DNA from 3 places in the uncultured Rummeliibacillus sp. genome. Region 2 is predicted to be linked to each of the others. Evidence: riboswitches for the same ligand, from Rfam matches in the RefSeq annotation. Region 2 holds a riboswitch; each other region holds the start of a gene.

Evidence for each region. A riboswitch is a leader RNA that binds a small molecule or an ion and turns the genes downstream of it on or off. The one in region 2 is predicted to bind lysine.
Region 1: it holds a riboswitch for lysine, as region 2 does, so the genes downstream of both, dapA (4-hydroxy-tetrahydrodipicolinate synthase) here and Q0977_RS01805 (aspartate kinase) in region 2, are expected to answer to the same signal.
Region 3: it holds a riboswitch for lysine, as region 2 does, so the genes downstream of both, Q0977_RS15750 (amino acid permease) here and Q0977_RS01805 (aspartate kinase) in region 2, are expected to answer to the same signal.

The regions. Positions count from the first base shown of each region.
Region 1 covers NZ_CAKQBI010000009.1:80,360-91,144, reverse strand. The annotation lists gene Q0977_RS08175 (PhzF family phenazine biosynthesis isomerase) at 1-125, opposite strand, end outside; gene Q0977_RS08170 (DUF1456 family protein) at 248-754, shown strand; gene Q0977_RS08165 (TatD family hydrolase) at 789-1,577, opposite strand; gene Q0977_RS08160 (cupin domain-containing protein) at 1,722-2,300, opposite strand; gene dapA (4-hydroxy-tetrahydrodipicolinate synthase) at 2,536-3,429, opposite strand; lysine riboswitch at 3,552-3,731, opposite strand; gene Q0977_RS08150 (hypothetical protein) at 3,888-4,034, shown strand; gene Q0977_RS08145 (NUDIX domain-containing protein) at 4,064-4,624, shown strand; gene Q0977_RS08140 (radical SAM/SPASM domain-containing protein) at 4,927-6,264, shown strand; gene Q0977_RS08135 (hypothetical protein) at 6,292-6,426, shown strand; gene Q0977_RS08130 (aminotransferase class I/II-fold pyridoxal phosphate-dependent enzyme) at 6,485-7,924, opposite strand; gene Q0977_RS08125 (HAD-IIIA family hydrolase) at 8,109-8,645, shown strand; gene Q0977_RS08120 (NADH-dependent flavin oxidoreductase) at 8,784-9,884, shown strand; gene Q0977_RS08115 (DUF1540 domain-containing protein) at 10,094-10,249, shown strand.
Region 2 covers NZ_CAKQBI010000002.1:23,883-34,667, reverse strand. The annotation lists gene Q0977_RS01840 (AMP-binding protein) at 1-1,320, shown strand, start outside; gene Q0977_RS01835 (TetR/AcrR family transcriptional regulator) at 1,417-2,001, shown strand; gene Q0977_RS01830 (enoyl-CoA hydratase) at 2,067-2,840, shown strand; gene Q0977_RS01825 (electron transfer flavoprotein subunit beta/FixA family protein) at 2,862-3,635, shown strand; gene Q0977_RS01820 (electron transfer flavoprotein subunit alpha/FixB family protein) at 3,667-4,641, shown strand; gene trxA (thioredoxin) at 4,797-5,111, shown strand; gene uvrC (excinuclease ABC subunit UvrC) at 5,177-6,967, shown strand; lysine riboswitch at 7,011-7,194, shown strand; gene Q0977_RS01805 (aspartate kinase) at 7,318-8,550, shown strand; gene Q0977_RS01800 (DUF2507 domain-containing protein) at 8,744-9,163, opposite strand; gene Q0977_RS01795 (succinate dehydrogenase cytochrome b558 subunit) at 9,438-10,046, shown strand; gene sdhA (succinate dehydrogenase flavoprotein subunit) at 10,107-10,785, shown strand, end outside.
Region 3 covers NZ_CAKQBI010000035.1:7,850-18,634, reverse strand. The annotation lists gene Q0977_RS15800 (AEC family transporter) at 1-282, shown strand, start outside; gene Q0977_RS15795 (ABC transporter ATP-binding protein) at 445-1,140, shown strand; gene Q0977_RS15790 (ABC transporter permease) at 1,130-2,431, shown strand; gene Q0977_RS15785 (hypothetical protein) at 2,551-2,781, opposite strand; gene Q0977_RS15780 (YvrJ family protein) at 2,786-2,929, opposite strand; gene Q0977_RS15775 (RNA polymerase sigma factor) at 2,949-3,500, opposite strand; gene Q0977_RS15770 (LysR family transcriptional regulator) at 3,648-4,523, opposite strand; gene Q0977_RS15765 (MFS transporter) at 4,644-5,810, shown strand; gene Q0977_RS15760 (catalase) at 5,951-7,435, opposite strand; gene Q0977_RS15755 (nitric oxide synthase oxygenase) at 8,025-9,083, shown strand; lysine riboswitch at 9,332-9,512, shown strand; gene Q0977_RS15750 (amino acid permease) at 9,617-10,785, shown strand, end outside.

The sequences.
Region 1 (10,785 bases), on a different contig from region 2:
GATTTTGCAATTGATTGCATTTCTTCTGTTGTTAATGTCTCGGAATTTAATATAATTCCAGCGGGATTTCCTTTACCTGGCTTTGTAGTAAAGGCATCATAATGATAAACTTCTATTTGGGACATTATTTATTCACCATCTTTTGGATTTTATTTCCAACATTTTATTTTATAATACTTGATTATTAGAACAAATACTAGTATGTTCTGCTGAAAAAATGGCGATATGTTTTATAGGAGGTTTTTAAATGGAAAATAACGATATTTTAATTAGACTAAGATATGCCCTTGATATTAAAGATGTAGATATGGTGGAAATTTTTAAACTTGGTGGTGTACAACTTACAAAGGAACAAGTGAAAAAAATTCTTACTAAATTGACAGAAGAGGAAATTGAAGAAACAGAAGATTATCTTAAATGCAATGATCGAATGTTAGAATCATTTTTGAATGGGTTTATCACTTTTAAAAGAGGACCTCAACAATCAAAACCAGGCCAATCAAACAATACAGTTCCTACGAACAATGCGAAAGATCATGTTAATAATATGCTATTAAAGAAACTAAAAGTGGCGTTACAACTAAAGACAGAAGATATGCTAGATATTCTTGATGATGGCGGTATTGCAGTATCAAAAGGTGAATTAGGTGCTATTTTAAGAAAACCTGGACATCGAAATTATAAAGAATGCGGCGATAATTTTGCACGGAAGTTTTTAAAAGGTTTAACTGTAAGATACCGAGATGTAGATTAAGATACAAAAAGCCCCCAAATGGAGGCTTTTTTATTTACAGTTGAAAGAATCGTTTAGTATTTTCAACGGAATGTTTTGCTATATCTTCAGCGGATACACCCATATATTTAGCGATTTCACCAGCAATATAGGGTAAGAAAGCAGGTTCGTTACGTCCGTGTTTTGGCTTTGGACGAAGAGTCCTTGGTGTTAGATAAGGGGCATCCGTTTCGACCATCAAACGATCGAGGGGAATATATTTCACTGCTTCTTGTAAATCTTGTCCACGTCTTTCATCACATATCCAGCCTGTTACTCCAATATGGAATCCCATCGATACATATTTTTTGACTTCAGTTGTATTTCCAGTAAAACAATGGACTACTGCTTTATTGATAAGATCTGAATGGTTTTCCATGATTTCCACGAACCGTTCGTGTGCATCGCGAACGTGTAAAAAAAGTGGCATGTCCAACTCTCTTGCTAATTCTAATTGGGCTTCAAAACATTTCTCTTGGATTTGTTGCGATGAATACATCCGATTAAAATCTAGTCCGCATTCACCGATTGCTACCACTTCAGGATGTTGGGCTAATTGCTTTAAGCTTAGAATCGAATCTTGTGTAAATTCACTAGCTTCATGTGGGTGAATTCCTGCAGTAGAAAAGAGAATGTTGGGATATTGTTTTGCTATTGTAAGACTCTTTTCACTTCCGCTAACGCTTGAACCTGTTAGGATCATCTGTCCAACCCCGCTTTGAATTGCACGGTCTACTACTTCGTTTGAATCCTTTGCGAAACTTTTTTCTGTTAAATTTAAACCAATATCTATTAATGAATGCATTACATATGCCTCCTGCAATCTCTATATGTTCATTGTAGTGAAATACTTTGTGCATGTCACTATTCGTAGGCTGAAGGATAGATTTATCGAAAAATGAATACGACAAAAAACAGTTGGAAGATGTTTAACTCTTCCAACTGCCTTTTAATGCTTCTCTTGAGCTTTCGCAATATCTTTAGTTTGTTGAACTGTGCCATACGGATGTTGAACAGGAGCATAGATTGAATATAGTTTAATAGGTTTGTTGCCTGTGTTAATGAGGTTATGCCATTTTCCTGCAGGTATGATAAAAGCATCATCACCATGAACTTCTCTACGGAAAGTTAGTTGATCTTTACTATCGCCCATTACAATAACACCTTGCCCATCTTCGATTCTTACAAATTGGTCAATATGAGGATGGATTTCCAATCCTATATCATCACCAACCTCAATACTCATAAGTGTTAGTTGTAAATGTTTACCTGTCCAAAGGGCAGTACGATACGTATTGTTTAGTTTAGTAGCGCTTGCTATATTGATAGCGAAAGGATTCTTTCCATAATCTCTCAACAACATTGACTCATTATTATTCATAGGTGTACTTACTAGTTGAGGCGTAGAAGTTTGTGGGTAGGGCATAGCAACAGGTTGATACCCATGAGGTGATGGATACCAATTATAATAACCCTGGGTTTGTGAATAGCAATGTGTACATGGATACCAATTATAGTTATTTTGCATTTTTATCAATCCTTTTCTTAGGCTTCCATCATCAGTATATTCGTCAATTTGAAAAGTGTGACAGATGTCTGAAGGTGGTAAGTGGCAAGCGATAAAAGGAATGTAAATACAAGAGAATAAGTTTCATCGATGCTTTCGAACTTTGAAACTCCAAATAAAAAACTCACGCTTATCTTATTTGATACGCGTGAGCTTTAATGTTGAATATAAATAATAATAGTAAATGAAGATTTACTTATAATGTTATTTCTTCTTTTTCATCCACTACTTTCAATACTTCTTGTAAAGCGCTTGTCTCTTCGTCATTTAAAGGAATAATAGGTAAGCGAACGCCACCAACTGGGACTCCTTTAATATTCAATGCTGCTTTCACCGGTGATGGGTTTGGAGCGGCAAATAATCCTTTGAAAATTGGTAGAAGCTTACGATGATCTTGAGCAGCTTCTGTTGTATTGCCATTTTTGAATTTTGAAATCATTGCTTGCATTTCGTTGCCAATAATGTGTGATGCAACGGAAATGACACCTGTGGCACCAATTGATAGTGCAGGTAATGTTAAACTGTCATCACCAGAATATACTGCAAAATCTTCGGGTGTTCGGCTAATGGTTTCAGCCATTGCATCTAAGTTACCACTAGCATCTTTAATCGCAACGATATTAGGAATTTGAGCTAGGCGTACAGTTGTATCGACTGCCATATTAATCACGCTGCGGCCAGGAATATTATATAAAATGATTGGCAGTGTTGTTTCTTCAGCGATGGCTTTAAAGTGTTGATATAATCCTTCTTGAGAAGGTTTGTTATAGTAAGGAACGACTAGCATAATTGCATCGACACCAGCATTTTCAGCTTGTTTTGTCAATTCAATTGAAGCACTTGTATTATTAGATCCTGTACCCGCTACAACAGGAACTCTTCCGTCCACTATTCTCACAACAAATTTAAATAATTCTACTTTTTCCTCTGTAGATAGTGTAGGAGATTCACCTGTTGTTCCAGCCACTACAATCCCATCTGTGCCATTTGCGATTAAATGATTTATCAAGTTTTCTGCAGCAGGAAAATCGATTTCACCTTTCTGATCAAATGGTGTCACCATAGCCGTTAAAATTTGTCCAAAATTCATACTTCTCCACATCCTTCATTATTTTATATAAATAAACTAGAGGGAGAAGGGCAATTAGTAAGTTAACGCAAAAAAGCAACAACGAGGCTACGTTGTTGCAGTAGAAACAGTTTCATTTCTGTGCGTATGATAGCCCTCCATATAGATAACTACATGACAGTTCTGTATTTATTCAACAACAGAACCAGCTTCGAGAAAAATGAGGTTCTCTCCACTTCGGCAAATCCCCCTTTTCACAATCATCAACGGATCTCATTATCCTCCAATTGTGTACTAATGGTTTTTGCTCCTCTATCCTTACTTCAAAGAAAATATTGAAATAAGTGAATATTTAATTTAATGGAATGATACCACTTTTTTTACAGGATTGCAATGTCATAAATATTAGTTGTGTTATAACAGGTAATTATAAAATATATAAGACCTTACGATATACTTAGCTAGGGAGGGATATGGGGATGAGAAGAATAGTTGATGAATTAGCAACAACTATTTACGAAGTAGGTAAATGTTTGCTAAAAAGTTTTTCATATTTTATGGCAGGATTTATTTTAGTTAGTATCCTAATTTATAGTATTGTTTGGTTAATAAAATTTTTTGCATAAGGAATTTAATTTCTAAAGGAGGATGCACTATGACAAGAGATGAAAATGAAGATGAATTATGGGATGTTTATGATCAAGATCGTAGACTAACCGGAAGATTACATAGAAGAGGGGATCAAATGGATGAAGGAGACTATCATCTGGTAGTCCATGTCTGTATTTTTAATAGCGAAAATCAGTTATTGATTCAGCAAAGACAGCCTTGGAAAAAAGGGTGGCCAAATATGTGGGATTTATCAGCTGCTGGTTCTGCAGTAGCGGGAGATACTAGTCAAAATGCGGCAGAAAGGGAAGTAAAGGAAGAATTAGGACTAGTTATTAACCTATCAAATGAAAGACCACGATTTACGATAAATTTCCCTAATGGATTTGATGATTATTATATGATTACCCAAGATGTAAACATTGAAGAACTACAATTACAGGAAGAAGAAGTACAGGCTGTTAAATGGGTAGAACAGCAGGAACTAATGCAAATGGTTGAAGATGGAGAGATGGTACCTTACTATTTTTTACACCAAATTTTTGAATTAAAAGAGATTTGGGGCAGTCATAAGAGAAAGGACTTTTCAAGGGGAATCATAAAATAAGATTGGCCTTATTAATAATATCTTGCTTCTGAATTTTGCAAAGTTTTAGCTTGAATCGTTTGAATCTTTCTAATAAATGAAGCATTACTAACATTTAAAACAATTTGGAATTGCTGATATCTAGTTTTATGGTAAGATATTATTAACTGCTCCTAATTTTAATGATGAAGTAGTTTTTACATTAACTGTTCATTTTTATACTTCTAATATCTTGCTATTTTTAAAGAAAAAATAATAGTACATCTTGGGAATAGAAGTGTTAGAAAAAGAATAAAAATGATTGAACAAGGGGGTTGTGAATTTTGGAGAATAACAACAGATATGTACCATCAAAGTTTAATGCATTGTCTAAAACAGATGATGGTGGTGTCATTTTATACAATAGCTATACGGGTGCTATTGTTGATTTTACAGATAAAGAAAAAGCAGAGGTTATGGAGTCCTTAAAAAGGTCTGGTACAGATTCTTTAGATAGTGATGTGAAGAATGCTTTATTCGAAAATGGATTTATCGTTCCAGAAAACGTAGATGAAAAAAGAAGAGCTGAATATTTGCACCAATCGATGCACCGTACTGATATGTTGCACCTTATTCTGATGACAACAGAACAATGTAACTTCCGTTGTACGTATTGTTATGAAACATTTGCACGTGGAAAAATGACAGATGAAACGAAAAACGGCGTAAAAGCTCTAGTAAAGGAACGAGCAAATACATTAAATAATTTACATATTAGCTGGTTCGGTGGTGAACCGCTCCTCGAATTAGGGATTATAGAAGAATTATCAAATACGTTCATGGCTGAAGCAAAAGAATATAAAATTGATTATTCGGCTGATATCGTTACAAATGGTTTCTTTTTAACAAAAGACGTGTTTGAAAAGTTACTTTCTTGGGAAGTACGCCAATACATGGTGACAATTGATGGTGTTCAAGCAGTTCATGATCGTCGTCGTCATATGGCTGGCGGTCAAGGTACATTTGAAAGGATTATTGAAAACCTAAAAACAATAAGAGAAGTAGATGGACAATTTGATATGACCATTCGTGTCAACTTCGATGAAGATAATCTACAAGAAACTGGCGATCTCATTCAATTTTTAAAAGAATATTTCGCAGATGATAAACGGTTTGGGCTATTCTTCCGTCCAGTTGGTAGATGGGGAGGGGAACATAATGATGAAATCCCTACATGCACTCATATTACTGCTAATAAGAAAATCTGGGAATTCACTGAAACAGCTATGGGTGAAGGACTTAGCATGAGTAATATGATTACGGGCTCACTTATGCCAACAGCTTCCGTTTGTTATGCAGCGAAGCCGAATGCTATGGTCATTGGTTCAAATGGTCAATTATACAAATGTACTACCGTTTTAGATGAAGAAGTCAACAAAGTTGGGCATCTTCATGCAGATGGTACGATGGATCTTGATTATGATAAGATCGCATCTTGGGTAATGTCTGGAGAAGAAACGGACTCTGTATGTCAATCGTGCTTCTATCGCCCAGCGTGTCAAGGTAATCACTGCCCGTGGTATCGTGTAGTATCTGGCGAAAGACCTTGTCCTTCAGAGAAGAAAAATATTAAAAAGGTATTAAATCTTGTTTGGAAAAATAGTCTACAAACAATTCAATAAGATTTTTAAGAAGTAGATTTTAAATTTATGATTAACCAGAAAAATTGTCCTCTTTATAGAAAGGAGGTGAAGGGGATGCGCGTTCTACGCCCTGCAACTTCTCCAGTAAGTAAAGTGAAATCTGGACGAATTATGAAATCAGTACCTGGTAACTTAAAATAGGTTAGGTCTATGATTAAATGAAAAACTCCTTGCAGTTCAAATGCTGCAAAGGAGTTTTTTAGCTTTCATGATATACAATCAGTTTGCCCTCTTTTAAAAACGTTCCACCATGAAAGTGGCCATGAAGTGCTAATAAATTCATTAAAGAATTTATTTTGTCTTCAGTGATAAGCTCACCAGCCATAATTAGTGGAATACCAGGAGGATAGGGTATGACCATTTCACTTGAAATCTTGCCAATGGCTTCATAAAAGGACACTTGTTTTGTTATAGTCTGCTTCATCTTGGCATATGACATAGATAGTGCTGTAATTTTATTTGAATTTTTATCAATCGGAAATTCTATATTACTTCCAACTTGTCCTTTTACTGCATTTTCGATTAAGTCAACAGTTTGGCGAAAAGGGTAATCTGCGTCTTTTTTTAACAAAGGCAAAACAAATAAGACATTTCGAGCATCTGCTAATTCTGTATAGATTCCTTTTTCTTCAAGTAAGGATTGTAGTTCAAATCCGGAGATGCCTTTTTTTGACTGAATCGTCACTTTCAAAGGATCTGCATTAAATTGTGCTGATGGTGCTAATAGTTCAATTTCCTGAATAGTAGCTAGGCTTTCCTTAAATAAAGCAATCTTTTTCATTAATAATTGTTGATCTATTTTCGTATAGGAAGCTAAATAGGCCCGTGCCAAATCAAGTGATCCCATGATTGGATAAGAGGGGCTACTCGATTGCAACATTTGCAAATAGAATTCAACTTTTTGTACATCTATCAATGAACTATTGGCATGCAAATAAGAACCCATTGTCATGGCAGGTAAAGTTTTATGAGCAGACTGAACAACTAAATCTGCCCCAAAAGTCAGTGCACTATTAGGAAAAGAATCTCCTAGTATGAAATGTGCACCGTGTGCTTCATCAACTAATAAAGGTATATCTCTTTCATGGGCCAATGTGACAATTTCGGATAAATCCCCAGCAAACCCGTAATAATTGGGATAAGTCAAAATTATTGCCTTGGTTTCGGGATACAATGTTAAGGCATCCCTTACTACTTTGGCATCAATTCCACTAGCAATTCCCCATTTTTCCTCATAGCTAGGGGTAATAAAGACAGGTTTCACATTTGCTAGCATAAGTCCATGGAGAATGGACTTATGGCAGTTTCGTTGGACAATAACCGTATCTCCATCAGTGCAAGTTGCTAAAATCATCGCAAGATTTCCAACGGTCGATCCGTTGACGAGAAAGTAACTTTTTTTCGCATGATATAAATCTGCAAGGAGCGCCTCAGCCTCAAATATAGGCCCCTCAGGAGCATGCAAATCGTCTAATCCTGTCAACTCTGTCGCATCTACTGAAAGCACAGAATTATATAATTCGCTTCCTCTTTTTAAAAAGACTTGTCCGTTTTTATGGCCCGGAACATGATAGGAAACTTTAGTAAGCTTATTAAATTTTTCTAAAGCATCAAATAACGGTGTTTGTAATTGATCCATCCATATCTTCCTTCAGAGACTTGATTTAAGTATATTTTAACAAATTCTACTAGTTGAGTGAATACAGCAGAACTTTATATGATTTGGGTCCTAAAAGCATTCCATAACAATAACGACACATATTTATTAAAAACAATATTACTGGTAATACTAAGCTCCAGAGAATATTAAGGGTGTGATGTAGATGAAAAAAGCAGTATTTCTCGATAGAGATGGAGTGATCAATGAAGTTTTAACGAAGAGAGTAAAATTTGTGAATAAACCAAAGGATTTATATTTTCTACCAGGTGTTCCGGAGGCTATAAAAAATTTGAATGGTTATTTTGACTACATATTTGTCGTAACGAACCAAGGTGGAGTAGGATTGGGATTTATGAAAGAAAAGCAACTGATCCAGATTCATGATTATATGATAAAGGAGTTAAAGAAGAAAGGCGCAATCATAGACGAAGTTGTATATTGTCCTCATAAGCCAAAAGAAGGTTGCGCTTGTCGAAAACCAAACAGCAAGCTGATTGAAGATCTTGCTTACAAATATGATGTGGATTTGACCAAATCCTATATGGTCGGTGACACTGATACAGATATAATGGCAGGAAAAAAAGCTGGAACTAAAGGGATATTCCTTGGGGAAAGTGACTCTCTTGCTGATGCCGTATTTCCAGACTTACTTAGTGCAGCTGATTGGATTATAAAAGATACAACCAATCCAATTCTTTGACACATAAAATCTATATGGATACGATATAAGTAAATATTATCCATGTTGAAATTATATAAGTAAACAATTGCCTTTAAGGTGAAAGGATAAAAGGGTTGAAGAATCCCTATAGATATTATATTGAGGAGCTGATAATTGATGAATTTGTTTGAAAACTATACATTTCCAAATGGTATCTCTTTAAGAAATCGTATTGTTATGGCACCAATGACCAATTATTCTAGTAATGCCGATGGTACAGTATCGGATGACGAAGTGGCATACTATGCACGACGTTCGAATGGTGTTGGCATGGTAGTGACTGCTTGTACATATGTTGCAGAAAATGGAAAAGGTTTCCCTGGCCAGTTTGCAGGATATGCTGATCAATTTATACCAAGTTTAAAACGCGTGGCTGATGCTATTCATGAAGGTGGAGCAAAGGCAGTATTACAAATTTATCATGGTGGTAGACGTGCTATTCCAGAAGAAGTACCGAATGGCGAACTTGTAAGTGCGAGTGACGTTGCCTTTCCTGGCAATGTGACACCACGTCCCTTAACAATAGAAGAGATTAAAGAAATTATTAATGCGTATGGAGAAACTACTCGGCGCGCAATTGAAGCTGGGTATGATGGAGTTGAAATTCATGGAGCAAATACGTATTTACTTCAACAATTTTTCTCAGGTTATACCAATCGTCGGACAGATGAATATGGTGGTTCTATCGAAAACCGTATGCGATTCCCATTAGAGATTGTGGATGAAGTAAAACGTGTTGTTGAAAAATACACGACAAAACCGTTTATCGTTGGTTACAGATTCTCACCAGAAGAGGAAGAAGAAACGGGAATCACGATGGACCAAACTGTGAAACTAGTTGATGCATTAGCAGATAAGGGATTAACGTATTTACATGTTTCACAAACAGAATTCTTTACAAAACCTCATCGCTTTAGTGGAGATAAAAATAAATCACGTGTTGAAATTTTGTTGGAAACGATTAATGGACGTACTCCATTTATAGGAGTTGGCTCTATTTATTCGTTGGAAGATGCTGAAAAGGCAAGTGAATCAGGAATCGATTTACTTGCACTTGGGCGAGAACTTTTGATCGAACCAGATTGGGTCAAAAAAGCCGAAGCTGGTGATCACAATATTTCAACTGAAATGGATCAAACAAAACAGAAAGAACTTGTTATACCAGATCCAATGTGGAAAATGTTAAATAGACCTGGTTGGATTCCAGGCATGGGATAATATTTGTTTAAGCTTTTTTCCTTTGAAATATTAAGAGGGTTGCAGTAGTATAACTTGAAATGAAAAAGTATTTAAAGCACAAAAAGACTCAAAAGGTCTTTTTGTGTTTTTTTTATGGAAGGAAAGAAGATTGAGAAATTTCGTCAATTGCATATAGTATCATCATAGTGATTCCTGTCAATACTAGTCTTTGAAGGAGGTGTTGTACGATGGCAAAAGATGTTCTTTGTGAAGTAAGTAACTGTACTTTTTGGCAAAAAGGAAATCAATGCACTGCACATGAAATTTATGTAGTCAGCAATAGAGGGGGACAGGCCTCTACTACTGAGGAGACAGATTGTAAAACATTTAAACCAAGAAAGTAATTTTAGTATATCTTGGGTGTCTAAGTGAAATCCACAGGACAGCCCTACTTTCAAACATTCATAGCAAAGGGCGTGTCTCAAAAGGTTTTTTCAGACATGCCCTTTTGTTATAAATAGTATTGATAATAATTATCATTTTCATACATAAATATAGTGTGGAAATATGAAAAAATGTATGAGCTCATTTCTGTAGTATAACAAAAAGTATTTCATCTAACTGTCTTATACTTTAACTTGACAGAATCTTTCATTAATAGTATCATTTTTTCAAGAAGTCATTTACAAGATGTTTTCTTCAAATATATAGAGCTTTAGCAAAGAGTTATATCTGATATGGCTATTTGAAAAAGTTAATCTATATACTAACAATACGACAATAGATTTTAAAGTTTCCAGAATAATAGGAAGCTTAATAAATATTAGGTAGGCTATTAAAAACCCTTTTGGGCTAGTTAAAAGTAAACCGATAATTTCCAAAATTCAATGGTGTAATCCGTTGAATTTAGAGATTATCGGTTTTTGTTTTATCAAATATT
Region 2 (10,785 bases):
ATTGTTACATTAGATATACTTTATCCTCGTATTATGAAAGTGCAAAAGAATACAGATTTAGAAAATATAATTGTAACGGGCATAAAAGATTATTTACCATTCCCGAAAAATCTGTTGTATCCTTTTGTTCAAAAAAAGGAATATGGTTTTAAAGTGACAGTTGAGCATAGTGGCATGAATCATCTTTTTACTGAAATTATGAAGATTGGCCAAGTGAAAAAGGTTGAAGTTTCAACCAACAATGAAGATGATATTGCGTTACTTCAGTATACTGGAGGTACAACAGGTTTTCCGAAAGGCGTTATGTTGACGCATAAAAACCTAGTGGCCAACGTACAAATGTGCAGTGTCTGGATGTCTGAATGTACACCTGGTGAAGAAGTAATTATGGGGGTATTACCATTTTTCCATGTGTATGGTATGACAACTGTTTTACTACTATCAGTAATGCGTAAAGATAAAATGGTGTTAATGCCTAAATTTAATGCAACAGATACGTTAAAAGCCATTCAAAAACAAAAAGCTACTCTGTTCCCTGGTGCACCAACATTATATATTGGCCTCCTGAATCATCCAGATATTGATAAATATGATCTCTCATCTATTAAAGCATGTATAAGTGGATCAGCTTCATTACCTGTTGAAGTACAAGAAAAATTCGAAAAAGTTACTGGAGGAAAATTGGTAGAAGGATACGGATTAACAGAATCTTCACCGGTAACACATGCCAATTTCTTATGGTATGGAGAACGTGTAAAAGGTTCTATAGGTGTTCCATGGCCAGATACAGATGCGGCTATTTTTAAGACAGATACATTAGAACAGTTGCCTGTAGGTGAAGTGGGTGAAATTGCAGTAAAAGGCCCACAAGTGATGAAAGGATACTGGAATCGTCCTGAGGATACAGAGATGACTTTACGTAATGGCTGGTTACTAACAGGTGATTTAGGCTATATGGATGAAAACGGGTATTTCTTCGTGGTTGATCGGAAAAAGGATATCATAATTGCTGGTGGCTTTAATATATATCCACGTGAAATAGAAGAAGTTTTATATGAGCATGATGCGGTACAAGAATGTGTTGTTGCAGGTGTACCAGATCCATATCGCGGTGAAACAGTAAAAGCATATATTGTATTAAAAGAAGGTTATCAAGTAACCGAAGATGAGTTCAATGAATATTGTCGTGCAAATTTAGCGGCATATAAAGTCCCAAGAATATATGAGTTTCGTTCAGAACTTCCTAAAACAGCTGTAGGAAAGATTTTACGTAGATCTTTAGTGGAAGAAGAAAAAGCAAAACAAGAACAGTTAAACTAAAAATTGTACGATGCTTGACATCCTCCGGCTGAAAATATATTATAAAAATATGAATGAATGGTCATTCATATTTTTAAAAAACCGGTGGTGATCAGATTGAAAAAAAACAAGCCTAAATACAAACAGATTATTGACGCTGCTGTCATCGCAATAGCGGAAAATGGTTATCACCAGGCACAAGTTTCCAAGATTGCGAAACAAGCAGGTGTAGCTGATGGAACAATTTATCTATATTTCAAAAACAAAGAGGATATTTTGATATCTGTTTTTCAAGAGAAAATGTCAGTTTTTGTTGATAACTTGCGGGAAATTATTAATGATAGTAATTCAGCTTCTGAAATGCTCTATCGAATGATTGAAGGACATTTTAAGGTGCTATCGAATGATCATCATTTAGCAGTTGTTACTCAATTAGAACTTCGTCAATCCAATAAAGAACTTCGTTTGAAAATTAATAGTATTTTAAAAGGATATTTAAAATTGCTTGACGAAATATTACAAAAGGGTATTGAAGATGGAGAGTTTCAAGAGAATATTGATATTCGTTTAACAAGACAAGTGATTTTTGGAACGATAGATGAAGTATCTACAACTTGGGTAATGAAAGAGCAAAAATATGATTTAGTTGAAATGGCACCACGCGTTCATCAGATTTTACAAAAAGGGATTCAAAAGGGGTAATAAAAGGTGGCAAAGTGTCACAACTTTGCCACATACATATTTTTTCACAAAGGAGGAAATAGGGAATGGAATATCTAAATTATAGAGTGGATGAAGGTGTTGCTATTGTGACGATTAATCGTCCACCTGCAAACGCTTTATCTAGCGGACTAGTTGAGGAAGTAAATCGTCTTTTAGATACAGTTGAAAATGATCCAGATATACGAGTAGTTTTGTTACATGGGGAAGGTAGGTTCTTTTCAGCTGGAGCAGATATAAAAGAATTTACTGAATTTTCAACAGTTGATGCTTTTTCAACATTATCAACTAGAGGACAAGATGTCTTCGAAAAACTGGAAGCCTTTCCTAAACCAATCATAGCAGCAATTCATGGTGCGGCTTTAGGTGGAGGGCTTGAACTTGCAATGAGCTGTCATTTTAGATACGTAAGTGAGACAGCGAAATTAGGTTTACCTGAATTACAGCTAGGTCTAGTACCAGGGTTTGGTGGCACACAGCGCTTACCACGTTATGTTGGTGCAGCAAAAGCGGCAGAAATGATGTTCACTAGTGATCCTATATCTGGTATTGAGGCTGTAAAATGGGGGCTTGCGAATCGAGCGGTACCCGAAGAGTCCTTATTAGAAGAAGCACTTAAAACTGCTAAGAAAATTGCAAAGAAAAGTCCAATTGCTTTAAAAACAGCAATCGAACTACTGCAATTTACAAAACCCGCATCTTTCTATGAAGGGATCTCTGCTGAAGCTGAAGGATTTGGAAAAGTTTTTGCAACAGAAGATGCGAAAGAAGGAATCCAAGCATTTATCGAAAAAAGAGAGCCTGTTTTTAAAGGTCAATAAAAGTATTGGGAGGTTAGTTATATGAATATTTATGTATTAGTAAAACGAACTTTTGACACTGAAGAGAAAATCGTATTAAACGGTGGCGTTATTCAAGAAGACGGTGCAGAATTTATCATCAATCCTTACGATGAATATGCAATTGAGGAAGCCATTCAAATCCGTGATGCACAAGGTGGAGAAGTGACAGTTGTTACAATTGGCGGAGAAGACGCTGAAAAACAACTTCGCACAGCCTTAGCAATGGGTGCCGATAAAGCAGTACTAATCAATGCAGAAGAAGATGTAGAAGATTTAGATCAATTCTCTGTAGCATATATTTTAGCCGAATACTTAAAAGACAAAGAAGCAGACCTGATTATAGCTGGTAATGTTGCAATAGATGGTGGATCTGGTCAAGTAGGTCCACGTGTTGCTGAATTATTAGATATCAATTATGTTACTACAATTACAGACTTAGATATCGATGGTGATACTGTTAAACTTGTGCGAGATGTAGAAGGTGATTCAGAAGTGATTGAATCTTCGTTACCATTATTAGTAACAGCACAACAAGGTTTAAACGAACCTCGTTATCCGTCTTTACCTGGAATCATGAAAGCTAAGAAAAAACCATTAGAAGAACTAGAATTAGATGATTTAGACATTGATGAAGATGACGTTGAAGCAAAAACAGAAACAGTAGAAATCTTCTTACCAGCTCAAAAAGAAGCTGGTCGCGTGCTTCAAGGTGAATTGCAAGACCAAGTAAAAGAACTTGTTCAATTACTACATTCAGAAGCAAAAGTTATATAAGCTGATTTAATATTGCTGAGGAGGAAATCGTATGTCAAAAAAAGTACTAGTTTTAAGTGAAGTACGTGAAGGAACTTTAAGAAATGTTTCGTTTGAAGCAATTGCATCTGCAAAAACAATTGCTGATGGCGGTGAAGTAGTTGGCGTTCTAATTGGAGATGCAGTAGAAACTTTAAGTGCAGAACTGATTCAATATGGTGCTGATCGTATTGTGACTGTGGAACATCCTCATTTAAAACAATACACATCTGATGGCTTTAGCCAAGCATTTGTTGCAGTAGCAGATGCAGAAAAGCCAGATGCTATTGTGTTTGGTCATACAGCACTTGGTAAAGACTTGTCACCGAAGATTGCAAGTAAATTACAAAGTGGATTAATCTCAGATGTGACAGCAATTGAGGGTGAAGGTGATGATGCTTTATTTATCCGTCCAATTTACTCAGGTAAAGCATTTGAAAAAGTAAAGGTAAAGGATGGCTTAGTATTTATCACAATTCGTCCAAATAACATTGCGCCACTTGAAAAAGACGAGTCTCGTTCAGGTGAAGTTTCTAGTATATCAGTAGATATTACAAATTTACGTACTGTTATTAAAGAAGTAGTACGTAAAACTACAGATGGAGTAGATTTATCTGAAGCAAAAGTAGTGGTATCTGGTGGCCGAGGTGTTAAAAGTGCTGAAGGCTTTGCTCCATTACAAGAATTAGCAAAAGTTTTAGGCGGCGCTGTAGGTGCTTCACGTGGTGCATGTGATGCAGATTATTGCGATTATTCATTGCAAATTGGTCAAACTGGAAAAGTCGTAACTCCAGATTTATATATTGCTTGCGGAATCTCTGGAGCAATCCAACATTTAGCAGGTATGTCTAATTCAAAAATCATCGTAGCGATTAACAAAGACCCTGAAGCTAATATTTTCAAAGTAGCAGATTACGGGATAGTTGGAGACTTATTTGAAGTCGTACCAATGTTGATCGAAGAATTCAAAAGTGTTGCTGTAAAATAATGATTCGAAAAGCTCTGTGAACTTTTGCAGAGCTTTAATTTTTATTAAAACAAAATATTATGTTAAAATAGTGCAATAGTGAGCAGAACAGTCGCCTCATAATTTCTTTTATGCTACACTACCGATACATATAGTATTAAGGAGGAAATATAAAAATGGCAATTGTACATTCAACAGACGCAACATTTTCAAATGATATTGCAAATGGATTAGTATTAGTAGACTTCTGGGCAACTTGGTGTGGACCATGTAAAATGATCGCTCCAGTACTAGAAGAACTTGATCAGGAATTAGCTGGTAAAGTGAACATTGTAAAAGTAGATGTTGACCAAAACCAAGAAACTGCTAGCCAATTTGGTATTATGTCAATCCCAACACTATTATTGTTCAAAGATGGCGAACAAGTTGATAAAACTGTTGGTTTCCAACCAAAAGAAGCATTAGCTGAATTCATCCAAAAACACGCGTAAGTTTTTTTGGTTATAAACGAAACCGGGTTCCTACTAGGTACCCGGTTTTTTTTAGAGGTGATTTGATGAATGATTTAATCAAACAAAAGCTATCTATCTTACCTGACCAACCAGGATGCTATTTAATGAAAGATCGACAAGGTACTATCATTTACGTGGGAAAGGCAAAAGTACTTAAAAATAGAGTACGTTCATACTTTACTGGAACGCATAATGGTAAAACACAACGACTTGTTAGTGAAATTGAAGATTTCGAATACATTGTAACTTCCTCAAATAAAGAAGCCTTTTTGCTCGAACTAAATTTGATAAAATTACATGATCCAAAATACAACATCATGTTAAAGGATGATAAAACATATCCTTATATCAAAATCACAAACGAAAAACACCCACGATTATTGACAGTTCGGAAAGTTAAAAAAGACAAAGGCAAATACTTTGGACCATATCCAAATGTCTATGCAGCAAATGAAACTAAAAAATTGCTTGATCGCTTATATCCTTTACGAAAATGCCAAACCCTTCCTAATCGTGTTTGCTTGTATTACCATATCGGTCAATGCCTAGCCCCTTGTATAAAAGATATAGAAAAAAAGGTATACGATGATATGGTTCAGGAGATTGTGAATTTCTTAAATGGTGGCCACGCAAAGGTTAAAGAAGAATTACAGAAAAAAATGTTAGCTGCTTCTGAACAGCTAGATTTTGAGCGTGCAAAAGAATATCGAGATCAAATAGCTCATATCGAGTCTGTAATGGAAAGACAAAAAATTACGACAACTGATTTTACCAATAGAGATGTATTTGGCTATGCGGTAGATAAGGGATGGATGTGTGTCCAAGTATTTTTTGTAAGACAAGGAAAACTTATTGAACGAGATGTATCTTTATTTCCTTCATATGGTGAACCGGAAGATGAGTTTCTAACTTTTGTAGGCCAATTTTATGAAAAGGCGGAACATATTAAACCGAAAGAAATTCTTATTCCCAAAGAAATTGAAGGAGATATGTTGCAACAAGTCTTAGATATCAACGTGTTACAACCACAAAGAGGAAATAAGAAGGAATTGCTTGATCTAGCATCAAAAAATGCTCAAATAGCAATTTCAGAAAAATTCCAACTAATCGAGAGACAAGAACAAAGAACAGTGGGTGCTTGTGAACAACTAGGTGATGCGATGAATATTGCTACTCCACTACGAATTGAAGCGTTTGATAACTCGCATATTTTCGGGGCTGATACTGTTTCAGCCATGGTTGTCTTTATAGATGGTAAACCTAGTAAAAAAGAATACCGTAAATTTAAAATCCAAAATGCAAATGCACATGATGATTATGGTGCAATGAGAGAAGTTATTCGTCGGCGTTATTCGAGAGTTTTAAAAGAAGGTTTACCACTTCCAGACTTACTGGTGACTGATGGAGGGAAAGGTCAGATGGAAGTGGCCAGAGAAATTTTGGAAGATGAGCTAGGGCTAGATATACCAATAGCTGGATTGGCAAAAGATGATAAGCATCAAACGTCTCAATTGCTTTATGGAAATCCGCCTGAGATTATTCCATTAAAACGAACTAGTGAAGCGTTTTATCTATTACAGCGTGTCCAAGATGAAGTGCATAGATTTGCAATTACATTCCATAGACAATTACATGAAAAAAATGCTATTACATCTATTTTAGATGAGATTCCAGGAGTAGGCCCAAAAAGGAAACAACAATTACTAAAACATTTTGGATCGATTAATAAGATTAAAAAAGCAACTTTTGATGAATTGCAAAAAGCTGGTGTACCTAAAAAACTAGCTCAGACAATAATTGACTTTTTTTCGGAAAAACGATTGCAAGGGAAGTAAATGATATGGTATCTTAGTGTCACCAATTAAAAATCACTGATTTAGTGATGATAGAGGCGCGGATTTCAATAGTACCCGACCGGAGGATGATTAGATTCTTTGAAAGTCGGTGAAAGGGGAAGCCGCCGAAGTTGCAAGTTTGCTAATTCCAACTTGCTGCTGGTTCTACATTGAAGAAATGTAGAATTGTCAGAGTCAAAAATAGATTCTGGAGGGCTATCTCACATGAATGTTCTTTTGAACGTGCATGCTAAGAGCAGCCTATTCACTTTATGTGAAGAGCTGCTCTTTTTTCATTAGAAGTCATTGTGAAAGTCGCCCACACATTCTGATGTAGGGGGAGCGTTTTGATGAGTACTTTAGTAGTGAAATTTGGCGGAACTTCCGTTGCAACAACAGAAAGAATTATGCATGTTGCTAAGCGCATTCAGCGTGAGAAAAAAAATGGATATGACATTGTCGTTGTCGTATCAGCAATGGGTAAAACAACGGATCAACTTGTGGATATGGCCCACGAAATTTCCGAATCACCTTCAAAGAGGGAAATGGATGTATTGTTGACCACTGGAGAACAAGTGACGATTTCATTGTTATCAATTGCATTACATAAGTTAGGAATCGAGGCAAAATCATTTACTGGCTGGCAAGCAGGTATTGTTACAGAACATGTACCAAGTAACGCGAGAATCGAGAACATAAAGCCAAAAGCAGTCAATGATGCGTTAAAAGCAGGGGAAGTGGCTGTCGTTGCTGGCTTCCAGGGGATAGATGACGAAGGAAATATTACTACGCTTGGACGTGGTGGTTCAGATACGACTGCAGTTGCTATTGCTTCAGCGTTAAATGCCGAACGTTGTGATATTTATACAGATGTTGATGGTGTTTATACGAGTGATCCACGATTTGTAAAAGGTGCTAGAAAGTTAAAGGAATTGTCTTATGACGAAATGCTTGAACTAGCGAACCTAGGAGCAGGTGTCTTACATCCACGATCTGTCGAAGTAGCAAAAAACCACAACATTCCTATGTCTGTTCGTTCGAGTTACGAGGATGTTGAAGGTACAATCTTGAAGGAGGAAATCGAAGTGGAAAAAGATTTAGTAGTACGTGGTGTTGCGTTTGAACCGGATATTATTCGTTTAACAGTATATTATAAAGAGGCCTATAATGGATCGTTAGCTAATATTTTTACAACATTAGCAAAAAATCATGTCAATGTTGATATCATTGTTCAAACGATTATTCAAGGAACACAACCATCTGTATCATTTTCAGTAAAAAAAGAAAATTTACAAGATACATTACAAGTTCTATCTGAACATAAAGATATCCTTGGATATGATCATATAGATTACGAAGGCGAACTAGCAAAAGTTTCAATTGTAGGATCAGGTATGGTATCAAATCCAGGTGTAGCAGCTTCCATGTTCGACCGTTTATATCGTGAAGGTATACCAGTAAAAATGGTAAGTACTTCTGAAATAAAAGTATCAGTTGTAGTACCACAAGAAGATATGTTAAAAGCTGCGAATGCACTACATGAGGAATTTGGTCTTTCATTAAAAGAAAAGGTTGCACAATAATAAAAAAGAAATGTATAGATATGTTAAAAGGACTTCACAAAAATAGTTTTAGTGGAGTCCTTTTGCATAAAAAGACTCTCTCACTAATATTCAATGAGAGAGTAATATTTTTTTGAATACCCGACGTATACTTAGATTATTATGTAATATAAGATTTTAAAGACATGCTAATCTTCTAAGTGGTATTAATCTATTATTCTTCTATTTTATCTTTTAAGTCCCATTTAATATGGAATTTGACTTGACCTTGCTTAACTTTTTTCTCTTCATAGCATTCCGTTAAAAAGCCACTACATTTTTGTTGGTTTTGAGCTAAAAAACCCGCTTCTAGACGAAAACAACGTTGGTCAAATTTAAGAATCTCTGGATCACCAGTTAAAGTACAAAATGCTTCACTTGCGGAAACCTTATCGATAGTCAAATCTCCCCAACCAGCTTCATGGAAGAAAGGGATTGCTTCTTCTAATTCATAGAGTGGAAATTTCCGGGCTAATTCTTTTCCGCTCCAATATAGAATATCTTCTTCATTTTTGCCCAAAATAGAAGATAGTACGTGATCACGGATTAATTCATATCCAAATTGTGTTATTTCATGCTTTTGTTGAGTAGACATTGAAGGTCCTTCTTTCATATTTTTTTGCCTATATTATTTCTAAAAAAGAAATATCAAATGCCAAGTAGGAAATCTCTACTTATTTAAGAATAATCTAGACAAGAACTACTTATATAAAAAGTTCATGATTCCTTGACGCTATTGTGGTATGAGAGTACAATAAACTTGTCATAATATTGTACCATTATGAAACAAGCAGTCAATAGATGTCCGGTTACAAAAACGTGGCAAAAAATTGACATCTTGTTTCCAAGTACTAAGGGGGGTAACAGTCTTGTCGAAAGATCGAGAGTTTTATTGGCGTCGTCTGCATTCTCTTCTTGGAATTATTCCAGTAGGGCTATTTTTGACGCAACACTTGTTAATCAATTTCTCAGCAACAAACGGAGAAGCATCATTTAACAAAGCAAGTGAATTTATGGGGAATCTACCATTTTTATGGTTCCTTGAGTGGTTCGTAATTTACATTCCTTTAATGTTCCATGCATTCTATGGTGTGTTTATTGCATTTACAGCATCACCAAATAACAAACGTTTTGGTACTTTCCGTAACTGGATGTTCCTATTACAACGTATTACTGGTGTATTCTTAGTAATTTTCATTGCTTGGCATATTTTCCAAACAAGAATCCAAAAAGCACTTGGTACAGAAGCTGACTTTAACATGATGGTTGATATTTTATCTAACCCAATCATGGTTGTATTCTATGCATTAGGTATTATCTCAGCTACTTTCCATTTAGCTAATGGTATTTGGTCATTCTTAGTAAGTTGGGGTATTACACAATCTCCAAAATCTCAAAGAGTTGCAACTTTCATCACAATGATTTTCTTTGTAGTGTTATCTGTAATCGGCGTTGGCGCTCTACTTGCATTTTTGTAATAGTCTAGTGAAGACTTGTAAGCGCTTGATTACTATTTGAACGAGGAGTGAGAAAAAAACATGGCTAAAAGTAAATTGATAGTCGTTGGTGGTGGACTAGCTGGCTTAATGGCTACTATGAAAGCTGCCGAAATGGGCACAGAAGTTGAATTATTCTCATTAGTTCCGGTAAAACGCTCACACTCTGTATGTGCGCAAGGCGGAATTAATGGTGCCGTAAATACAAAAGGTGAAGGGGACTCTCCTTGGATCCACTTTGATGATACTGTATATGGTGGGGACTTCTTAGCAAACCAACCACCAGTTAAAGCAATGTGTGATGCAGCACCATCTATTATTCATATGTTTGACCGTATGGGCGTTATGTTCAACCGTACCCCAGAAGGTTTATTAGATTTCCGTCGTTTCGGTGGTACACAACATCACCGTACAGCATTTGCTGGTGCGACTACTGGTCAACAACTTCTTTATGCACTTGATGAACAAGTTCGTAAATGGGAAGTTGAAGGATTAGTTAAGAAATATGAAGGCTGGGAATTCCTAGGTGTAATTCTTGATGATGAAGGCGTATGTAAAGGTATTAAAGCTCAAAACCTTACATCTTCTGAAATTAAAGCATTCCGTGCTGACGCTGTAATCATGGCTAGTGGTGGTCCTGGTATCATCTTCGGTAAATCAACTAACTCAATGATTAATACTGGTTCTGCAGCATCTATCGTTTATCAACAAGGTGCAAAAT
Region 3 (10,785 bases), on a different contig from region 2:
AGTACAATGTTTAACAAAATGTTATATATGAGTTGTATTGGAAGATTACTCATGGGACCATTAGTTGCCTTTGCTTGGATTTCAATTTTTGGTTTTCATGGAGTAGTGGCTCAATCACTGTTAATTGCTAGTTCATTTCCTACATCAAGAAATAGTTCTACTCTGGCTTTAGAATATGATGTAGAATCAGAACTTGCTGCACAGACAGTTTTATTTACGACAATTGTTAGTTGCATAACCGTTACAATAGTGATTTATGTGGCAAAACTTTTATATGCATAAACTTTCAATGTGAATTTTAAAAAGAAACTATTTAGAATGTGTTTTTCTAAATGGTTTCTTTTTTTGTATAAATCTTAAGGAATTCTTCATTTTTTTAATATGAAATTATTAAGAAGTTTTCCATATACTGATTGCTAGATGAAATGATGGAGGTCGATATCATTGATAACCGTAAAAAATATTAGTCATACATTTAGAATCGGTAAAAAAGGGAGTGAGAAAAAGGTTCCAGTATTAAAGAATATCTCGTTTACAATTAATAAAGGAGAAATAGCTTCAATTGTTGGAAAAAGTGGCTCTGGCAAATCTACATTACTTAATATTGTTGCAGGATTTCTTAAGCCTGAGCAAGGCTCAATTGAGATGCAAGGGAAAGAAACGACAAACCTATCAGAATCAGACTATGCAAAGTTCCGCTCTGAAAATATGGGTTTTATCTTCCAAAACTTTCAGCTAATGCCGGGTTTAACTGCTTTTGAAAATATTGAATTGCCATTGAAAATCCAAGGAATGGGCAAAAATGCACGATTTAAAACAGTAGAAAAAATCATAAAAAAAGTCGGACTAGATGCTGTCTCAGATCACTACTCAAATGAGTTATCCGGAGGTCAACAACAACGGGTAGCCATAGCTCGAGCGCTTGTAACTAATCCACCAATCATTTTGGCAGATGAGCCAACTGGGAATTTAGATTCCGAAACGGAACAAGAAATTTTAAGTTTAATCAAGCTATTAAACGATACGATGGATATTACATTTATCATTATTACGCATGATGAAGAGGTTGCAAATATTGCACATCAAAAATTCCTGATGCATGATGGTGTATTAAAGGAGGCTATCCCTAGTGCGGTTTAGAGATCAAATAGATTTTGTTAGACAACATATTAAGAAGAATCGAATGCGTATTTTCACTACTATATTAGCAACAACAATGGGATGTGCATTTTTAATTGTCCTAGCTTCTATAGCATTTGGGTTACAAGGATCATTAAAGGATGAAATTTTATCAGATAGTTCTGTGACGAAAATTGAAGTATATAATTCTGATGAAAAAGATATTGACCAAAAGGCAATTAAAGCTATTCCAAATGTTCAGGCACTTGTGGATACAACTCACTTCAATGAGGCTCTTACTACTTATGTTAAATTTGAAAATCGTTCTGGATTTAGTGAAGTGAAATTTAATAATTTTGAAGAACAAAGAAAAGCAAAAGTTAAATTATCTGAAGGGACTTATCCAACCAAAGAAAATGAAATTGTCGTTGGGTATAATCTAGGACAAAACTTAGTAACAAAAGAAGAAAAACAAAATGCTAAAGAGGAACTAGATGAGCAAGAAAAATCGAAAATAGGTTACTACCAATCGTTACTAGGAAAAACAATATCAATTTCCTTCAAACCGGAAAATAGTAAAAAACATACGAAGACAAGAAAATATAAGGTTGTTGGGATAGGGGAGAAACCTTCTAAAGAGTGGGATATGGATTCAAGTATTCAATTAAGCGATACGATGAAATCCGAAATTCTAAAGGATTACAATATAATTGCTGAACAAAAGATGAAAGAACAGGATTTTTACTATGTAAGTTATTATGCTTATGCAACAGATATAGAGGCTGTTAAAGGTATACTAAAAGCTTTAAAAGCAATGGATTTATCTGTCTATTCAGTTACTGAACAATTAGAACAATTAAATGTATTTTTCTTAGCATTAAAAGTAGGACTTATTTTTGTAGGAACAATAGCAGTATTAATAGCCTCCATCGGTATTTTCAATACGATGACAATGGCAGTTACAGAACGTACACGTGAAATAGGAGTGATGAAGGCAATAGGTGCAGGGCCAAAGTTAATTCAGCGATTGTTTGTGATGGAAAGTGCTTATATAGGTATTTTAGGCACAGCAATCGCAATCATTATTTCATATATTATTAGTTTTTTAGCAAACTTTGCATTACCTAAAATTCTAGAAGCGGTTATGCCTGATAGTGGTATTGAAGATGCTGCAATTCGATTTTCGACGATACCATGGGAGCTTGTGGTCATTGCTTCGTTGATTAGTGTGGGAGTTGCAATTATGAGTGGTTGGCGTCCGGCTCGAAAAGCAACCAAGATTGATGTCATTCAAGCATTACATCAAGATTAATATAAATAATTTTTTAAATCCCTGGGGTTCAACATAAGCCTCAGGGATTTAATGTTTTCATTAAAAGTGAGACTACTTCCATACTAGGGTACTGGGACAAATTTGGTTATTTTGAGGAGTTATCCCAACCTAATATTTTTATCACAAATGATCAAATTCTCCTTTTCTAATAATTCCAAAAAAGTTGGAGGGGTTTTAAAGTGTTTAGTTTGTATAGTTTCGATAATCATTAATATTAGTTCTTGTTCTAAATCCTTTCGATTTTGTATATCTGTCTGACATAATTCTTTTTTTATTTTGGGAGTAAGAATCTCAATCACTTCAGATGCATTGAGTTGTAAAATATTCATCGAATCAGTCCTTTTTATTTAACCTTAAAATTTTTTCTATTTTAGTAGGGATATTTTGAATAGTTGTATTTAAAGATTCAAGTTTCTTTTCAAATCGAAGTAACAAGTATATAGATATTACAATAGGAAATCCTGAATTGTTAACCATATTTATTAGACTAGATATGTCAGACATTTATATACCTCCTTATTTTCATCAAAGCATGTTTTTTTTGTTTATAAACAGCCTGTGGTGAAATATTGAGGAGTTGTGCAATCTCTTTGTAGCTAATATCCTTTATAAAAAGAAAATAAAGAATAATCCTTTGCTTCTTTGTTAGTTGATGTATAGCTTGATAAACTTCCTCTTGTTCAATATAATCCTCTAGTTTTTCTGAAGATAGGAGGATATTTGAGTCTGATAAGATCCTTCGATGATTTGATACCTCTTTCACATCCATTAAGTTATAACGCTCAGTTGAATCTAATATTAATGGCTGCATTACTTGTCTCTTTCTAACCTTTTTATCAAAATGTTGGGCGGCAAAATGAATAGATTTTGAGAAATAGGAAATAACTAATATTCTAATATAGTACTGTTTAAATTGTTCTTCTATAATGTTAAGAATTTCTTCATTTTGTGTCTCGATATAAGTGCTAAATAATTCGTAATGATTCCCTTCCTTTAGGAAAGATTTTAAAATAGGATTCTTAATTTGTGCTTTATATTTTAAGTCCATCATTTTCCCCCTTCCTCATCCAATATGCGAATGTATGTTCTTATATTATAAAGGAAGAATGCGAACATTAAAATCAACCCTTTGAAAAATATTGTAAAAAATTATTTAAAATGTTTTAGTTGTAGACTAAGTATGTCCTATATGAAGTTACCTAGCGTATGCTTTTACAAATTTAATGAATTGTTTTACTACTGGTGAAATATACCCTGTGCTGCGCCAAATCATCATCGTTGTGCGAGTGCAAATCGGATGGCTAATCTTAATCGAAGTAACTTTTTCTATGTTAAAGGTTGTAGTACTAGGTACCAAAGCAACGCCAAAATTAGCAGCAACAAGATCTACAATCGTTTTTTCATCGATTCCTTCAAAAACTGCTTTTGGCTGAAAGTTTGCTTGTTGAAAAATTAGTTCAATGACATCCCTTAAGGCTGTTTCTTCTTTGAAAAAGATAAATGGATCATCAGCTACCTCATCTAAAGTAACATTTTCTCTACCGTTCAACCTGTGATTTTTAGGGACTATTAGCAAAAGTTCTTCTTGTATAATAGGGAGCATTTCTAAACTTTCTTTTTTAGTAGTTGGGGAGCAGAAACCAATATTAATAACTGATGTTTCTACCTGTTCAAGAATTTTACTCGTAATATCTTGATAGAGTTTGAATTGAATATGTGGGTATTGTAATTGAAATGATCGAATAAGTTCTGGAATATAACTTGATCCTAGTGTTTGAATAAACGCTAATTCAATGGTTCCGTGAAAGGGGTCTACTAAGTCATTAATCATCTTTTTGGCGGTCTCAATTTCATAGAGTGCATTACTTGCATGTTCCGAGAATAGCTTTCCATAACGGTTTAACTTAACTCCACGACTTTCTCTTTCAAAAAGAGGAGCGCCAATTTCCTTTTCTAATCGAGCAATAGATCTGCTAAGCGCAGATTGAGATAAGTTTAACTGTTCAGATGCTTTTGTGATGTTTTGTGTTTTGGCTAACGTTAAAAAGTATTGTAATTGATACCATTCCATAGCAAGTCCTCCGTTTGTTTGGTATTACAATTATGCATGGCTACTATGATAAATACAATTATTTATGCATATCTAAATCAGCGTATAATTGGAATATTGCTATTCTTGAGGAGGACTTTTATGGAAAAAGAAAAATTATGGACTAAAGACTTTATAAACATAACAATTATAAGTTTTTTTATTTTTTTAGTGTTTTATGTGCTAATTGCTTCTTTGCCGTTATATTTGGTAGAGAATTTGAATGCAGGTGCTGATAAGGCGGGACTTTTAACTACATTATTCTTAGCGGCTGCAATTGTTATTCGACCACTGGCAGGGAAATGGGTCGAAAAAGGTTCTCAGAAGAAAATTTTAATTTATTCTACAATAGCATTTTGTATCGCTTCGAGTTTATATTTGTTTACAAAATCATTAGGTGCAATTTTAGTTTTGAGAATTTTTCATGGTTTAACATTTGGTATTATTACAACTGTAAAAGGGACAATTAGTGCAGAGTTAATCCCTGCATCTAGACGTGGAGAAGGTGTTAGTTATTTCTCACTTGCTATGGGGGTAGCGATGGTATTTGGCCCAGTAATCGGGTTGAATTTAGCAAATCATAATATGTACACTCTATCTATTATATTGTGTATTATTTTTGCAGCTATTAATATCTTGTTAGCGTTAGTGATAAACGTTCCAAAACTTGAGCCAGTCACTAAAATAGAAAAGAGAGGCTTTTCATGGAATGATATTATGGATCGAAAAACGATTCCATATGCCATCCCAACATTTTTATTAGCTACTTCTTATTCTTGTGTATCGGCATTTTTAGCCATCTATGCGAAAGAACTGAACCTAGTGGCTGCAGCTAGTACATTTTTTATTGTTTATGCAATTTTTATGATAATCTTCCGCCCATTTACAGGTAAATACTCTGATATGTATGGACCGAAAATTATTGTTATTCCTTGTATTTTGATCTTTGCTATTGGGATGTTCATCTTACAATTGCCTCTTACTGGTTTTCTAATGATTATTGCGGGTATTCTAATTGGGATTGGTTATGGTTCAGTTACACCTGTGTTCCAATCTCAGATTATCAGTTCAGTCGAGCGACATCGGGTTGGAATCGCAAACTCTGTATTTTTCAATGCGATGGATTTAGGAATGGCAGTTGGTTCTTTTATTCTTGGAATTGTTGCTTCAAATGCAGGGTATAGCAGAATGTATTTAGTAGCTATGGGAATTATTATCGTAACATTCTTCATTTATATAGGAATTACGAAAGAAAAAAGAAGACAATAGAGTTAACTAATATCTTTTGCATAGTAGTTTCAAGTTTGAATTAAAAGAATTGAAAAGTGTTACATGAAAAGACTGTAAGCAAATTGTATTTTGCTTACAGTCTTTTTTGGAATATGAATGTCAATTTAAATTAGTAAATCTTAGTGGTATTGAACTTCTTTAAGTACGTCAATAGAGTTAATGTCAATACCCATTGCTTTAGCAACGCCTTCACCGTATTTTGGATCTGCTTTATAGCAGTGGATGATGTGACGTTCTTTGATAAAGTTTTCAACGCCTTCCATATTACGAGCAGTATTTTCAAATAGACGTTGTTGTTCATCTGGACTCATGATGTTGAACAATTTTCCTGGTTGTTCAAAGTAGTTATCATCGTCTTCACGGAAATCATAGATATCCGCAGGACCTGCCTCTTCAGATGGATTTTTGTACGCAGGCTGTTCTTGCCATTCACCATAGCTATTTGGCTCATAGTGTAGTGTACTTCCTAGGTTGCCATCTGTACGCATGAAACCATCACGATGGAAATTATGCACGGGGCATTTTGGTGCGTTAACCGGAATTAAAGTGTGATTGACACCTAAACGATAGCGTTGTGCATCAGCATATGCGAATAGACGGGCTTGAAGCATTCTATCTGGTGAAAAGCTAATACCAGGAACTACGTTAGAAGGAGCAAATGCAGCTTGTTCAACTTCAGCAAAGTAGTTTGCAGGGTTACGGTTTAACTCGAATTCACCAACTGGAATTAATGGATAATCTTTTTTATACCAAACTTTTGTTAAATCAAATGGATTATCAGGATGGTTCTTCGCTTGTTCATCTGTCATTACTTGGATGTACATTGTCCATTTAGGGAACTCACCACGCTCGATAGCTTCATATAGATCGCGTTGTGAAGATTCACGGTCTTTCGCGATTACTTCTGCAGCCTCTTCATCGGTTAAGTTTTTGATACCTTGTTGTGTTTTAAAATGGAATTTAACATAAACACGTTCGTTGTCTGCGTTAATCATTGAGTAAGTATGTGATCCAAAGCCGTGCATATGACGATAATCAGTTGGAATACCACGGTCACCCATTACGTAAGTAATTTGGTGTAACGCTTCAGGAAGGTTAGTCCAGAAATCCCAGTTGTTATTAGCAGAGCGCATATTGGTACGTGGATCACGTTTAACAGCATGGTTTAGGTCTGGGAAGTGCATTGCATCACGGAAGAAGAATACAGGAGTATTGTTACCAACTAAGTCCCAGTTACCTTCCTCTGTATAGAATTTTAATGCAAAACCGCGAATATCACGTTCAGCATCTGCAGCACCACGTTCACCGGCGACAGTAGAGAATCGTGCGAACATTGCTGTTTTCTTACCTATTTCAGAGAAAATTTTTGCTTTTGTATATTTAGTAATATCGTGAGTGACTGTGAATGTACCGAAAGCACCTGAACCTTTAGCGTGCATACGGCGTTCTGGAATAACTTCACGATTGAAGTTTGCTAGTTTTTCAATCAACCAAACATCTTGTAAAAGTACAGGACCACGTTTTCCTGCAGTCATAGAGTTTGTGTTACTTACAACAGGAGCCCCAGCGGCAGTAGTTAACTTTTTATTGTTATCCTTTGTCATGAATGAATTCCTCCTTAAAGAAATTGAATTACCTCTTCGAAAACAACTATAACAGATTAACAATTGAAAGTAAATTATAATTATTCTATTTTAGTAATTTTTATTTTAAAATATGATGTATAAATTAAAATAGATTTTACAATGATGCTATAACGATTACTTTTTAATGAATGTATTACAGATAGTTTAAAAATGGTGTTTAAAATAAAAAAAAACGAATAGGAAGATTTAATTACTTTTATCGAATCTTCTCGTTGATAGATAAAATATAATTATAATTGCATATTGTAATAATTATTATTATCATTAAAATTTATGAAATGTTCATAATTGAAAATAATATTCTCGTAAAATACTATGATTTATATCTACTTATTATACGGAGAGAATAGGTATGGAAATGTTGAATTCAGTGATTTAGAAGAAAAGAAATGATTCTTAATTATTTGCCTATACTAAGCAAACAACCTGTAAGAAGGGTAAATGTAGTCTTCTTAAATCGGTATGTAATCTACATATTTTTTCTTCATAATAATTCATTTATGATAGAGCTAATTGAAGTATTTTAATGGGGGGTTCACTAATGCCGATGTTAAATGAGGCAATTGACTTTATCAAGATGTATTATTTAGAAAACAAATTGCCCACGGACCAACTGGAACGACGTCTAAAATACATCAAGCAAGATATTAAGAAGTTTGGCGTTTACACTCATACGACAGATGAACTTGCTTATGGTGCAAAAATAGCTTGGCGAAATAGTAATAAATGCATTGGGCGATTGTTTTGGCAAACACTTCAAGTGAAAGATCAACGTGGGATAAATGATGAAAAAATAATTTTTGAAAAACTTTTAGAGCATATAGAATTTGCAACAAATAACGGAAAAATAAGACCGACTATATCTATCTTTGAATCACAGAAAGTAAGAATATGGAATCATCAATTGATTCGCTATGCTGGTTATGAACAAGATGATGGTTCAGTAATTGGAGATTCTAGTTCGATAGACTTTACAAAAGAATGTATAAAATTAGGATGGCAAGGAAAAGGCGGACAATTTGATGTATTACCAATAGTGATACAAGTTGAAAATCGTAAACCGCAGTTGTTTGAAATTCCGCAAAGATATGTTAAAGAGGTGCAATTGCGACATCCAAATTTCGAATGGTTCGTTGATTTACATTTAAAATGGTATGCTGTACCGATCATTTCAAGTATGAAGTTTGAAATCGGAGGCATTACATATACAGCAGCTCCGTTTAACGGATGGTATATGGGTACGGAAATTGGTGCTCGTAATTTAGCTGATAAAGATCGTTATAATATGTTGCCAATAATTGCTGAAAAAATGGATTTAGATACATCTTCCAATGCTAGTTTATGGCGTGATCGTGCATTAGTAGAACTTAATGTAGCGGTACTTTATTCTTTCAAAGAAGATGGTGTGAGCATTGTTGATCACCATACGGCTGCACAACAATTTAAACGTTTTGAAGTTAATGAAACGTCTGAAAATCGAGATGTGACTGGTAATTGGACATGGTTGATCCCTCCTTTATCTCCTGCAACGACACATATTTTCCACAAGCCATATGATAATACGAAGAAACTACCAGGGTACGCTTATCAAAAGAATCCCTACTAATTAGTAAAAGTTATTGAAAATCGAGCGAAGTTTTGTCGCTCGATTTTTTATCTTTCTTCCATTTATATAACAATGTTTTACACATACTTTGTAAAAATAAAACTCTTTAGTATCTTTAAGAGATAGTAGATTAAATGATTATTGTCTTAGTTGTATTATAATTCCAGTATATTTACGTCTTGTTATTGAATTTACCCTGTATTATAATAGACACGTATTAAAATTATATATTGCATGCCTCATCCAATAGATGAGGTAGAGGTCGCGATATTCATGAGTATGATCGACGAGATGAAAAAGCATTACAGACTCGATTAAAAAAGGGAATATTGCCGAAGTGTTGGTAAGCTTTTTATTGCTAATGCTGGGGCTGCTATCGAAAGGTGCAGAACTGTCACGTCTAAAAAGGCGTGTTGAGCTATCTTTATCAAGGTTGATGGGGAGTTTATATACCATCTCAATTTCCTTGGATGGTATTTTTTATTTGCTTCAAACCGACCTTTCTTGCAATGAAAATCGGAAAGAGGAGAAATATGAGTATAAAAGAGACAAGCTCTAGTGAACAACAGAGCTTAAATAGAGGTCTAAAAAGTCGTCATGTTACTATGATTTCACTCGGAGGAACAATTGGGACAGGATTGTTATTGGCGAGCGGAAATTCTGTTGCTGCTGCTGGACCGGGTGGTGCGCTTTTGGCTTATGGTTTAATCGGTATAATGGTATTTTTCTTAATGACTAGTCTTGGAGAAATGGCAGCGTATATGCCTGTATCAGGGTCATTTAGTACGTATGCTTCAAAATTTATTGATCCATCGTTAGGGTTTGCTCTAGGATGGAACTACTGGTATAACTGGGCCATCACTATTGCAGCAGAAGTTTCAGCTGTTTCAATTGTTATGAAATATTGGTTCCCTGAAACACCTTCATTTATATGGAGTGCAGCCTTTTTAATAATTATTTTTGTCTTAAATTATTTATCTGTTAATAGTTTTGGTGAAAGTGAATATTGGTTTGCGATTATTAAAGTTGCAACGGTTATTATTTTCTTAATCGTAAGCTTTTTAATGATTTTCGGTATTTTAGGTGGAAATGCACCGGTTGGTTTTACGAATTTCTTTAAAGGGGATGCACCATTCCACGGAGGTTTCTTTGCGACATTTGGTATTTTCTTAGCTGCAGGGTTCTCATTCCAAGGAACTGAGTTGCTTGGTATTACTGCTGGGGAAACAAAAAATCCAGACAAAACGATTCCAAAGGCAGTAAAACAAATTTTTTGGCGTATTTTGTTATTCTATATTCTAGCAATATTAGCTATTGGGTTATTGATTCCATATACAGATGCTCGCCTTGCTAATAGCGATGATGTCACTGTTAGCCCATTTACTTTAGTATTTGAAAATGCTGGTATTGCTTTTGCAGCTTCAATTATGAATGCAGTAATTTTAACTGCTATTTTATCAGCCGGTAACTCAGGATTATATGCATCATCCCGTACATTGTGGGAATTAGCGATGGAAGGTAAAGCACCAAGAATTTTCAAAAAGTTAAACAAACGTGGTGTACCAGTTGCAGCACTTATTGCTACATTATTAGTTGCTTGTTTATCTTTCTTAGCATCTTTATTTGGGACAGGTACTGTGTATATTTGGTTATTAAATGCATCGGGGATGTGTGGGTTTATCGCATGGTTAGGTATTGCAGC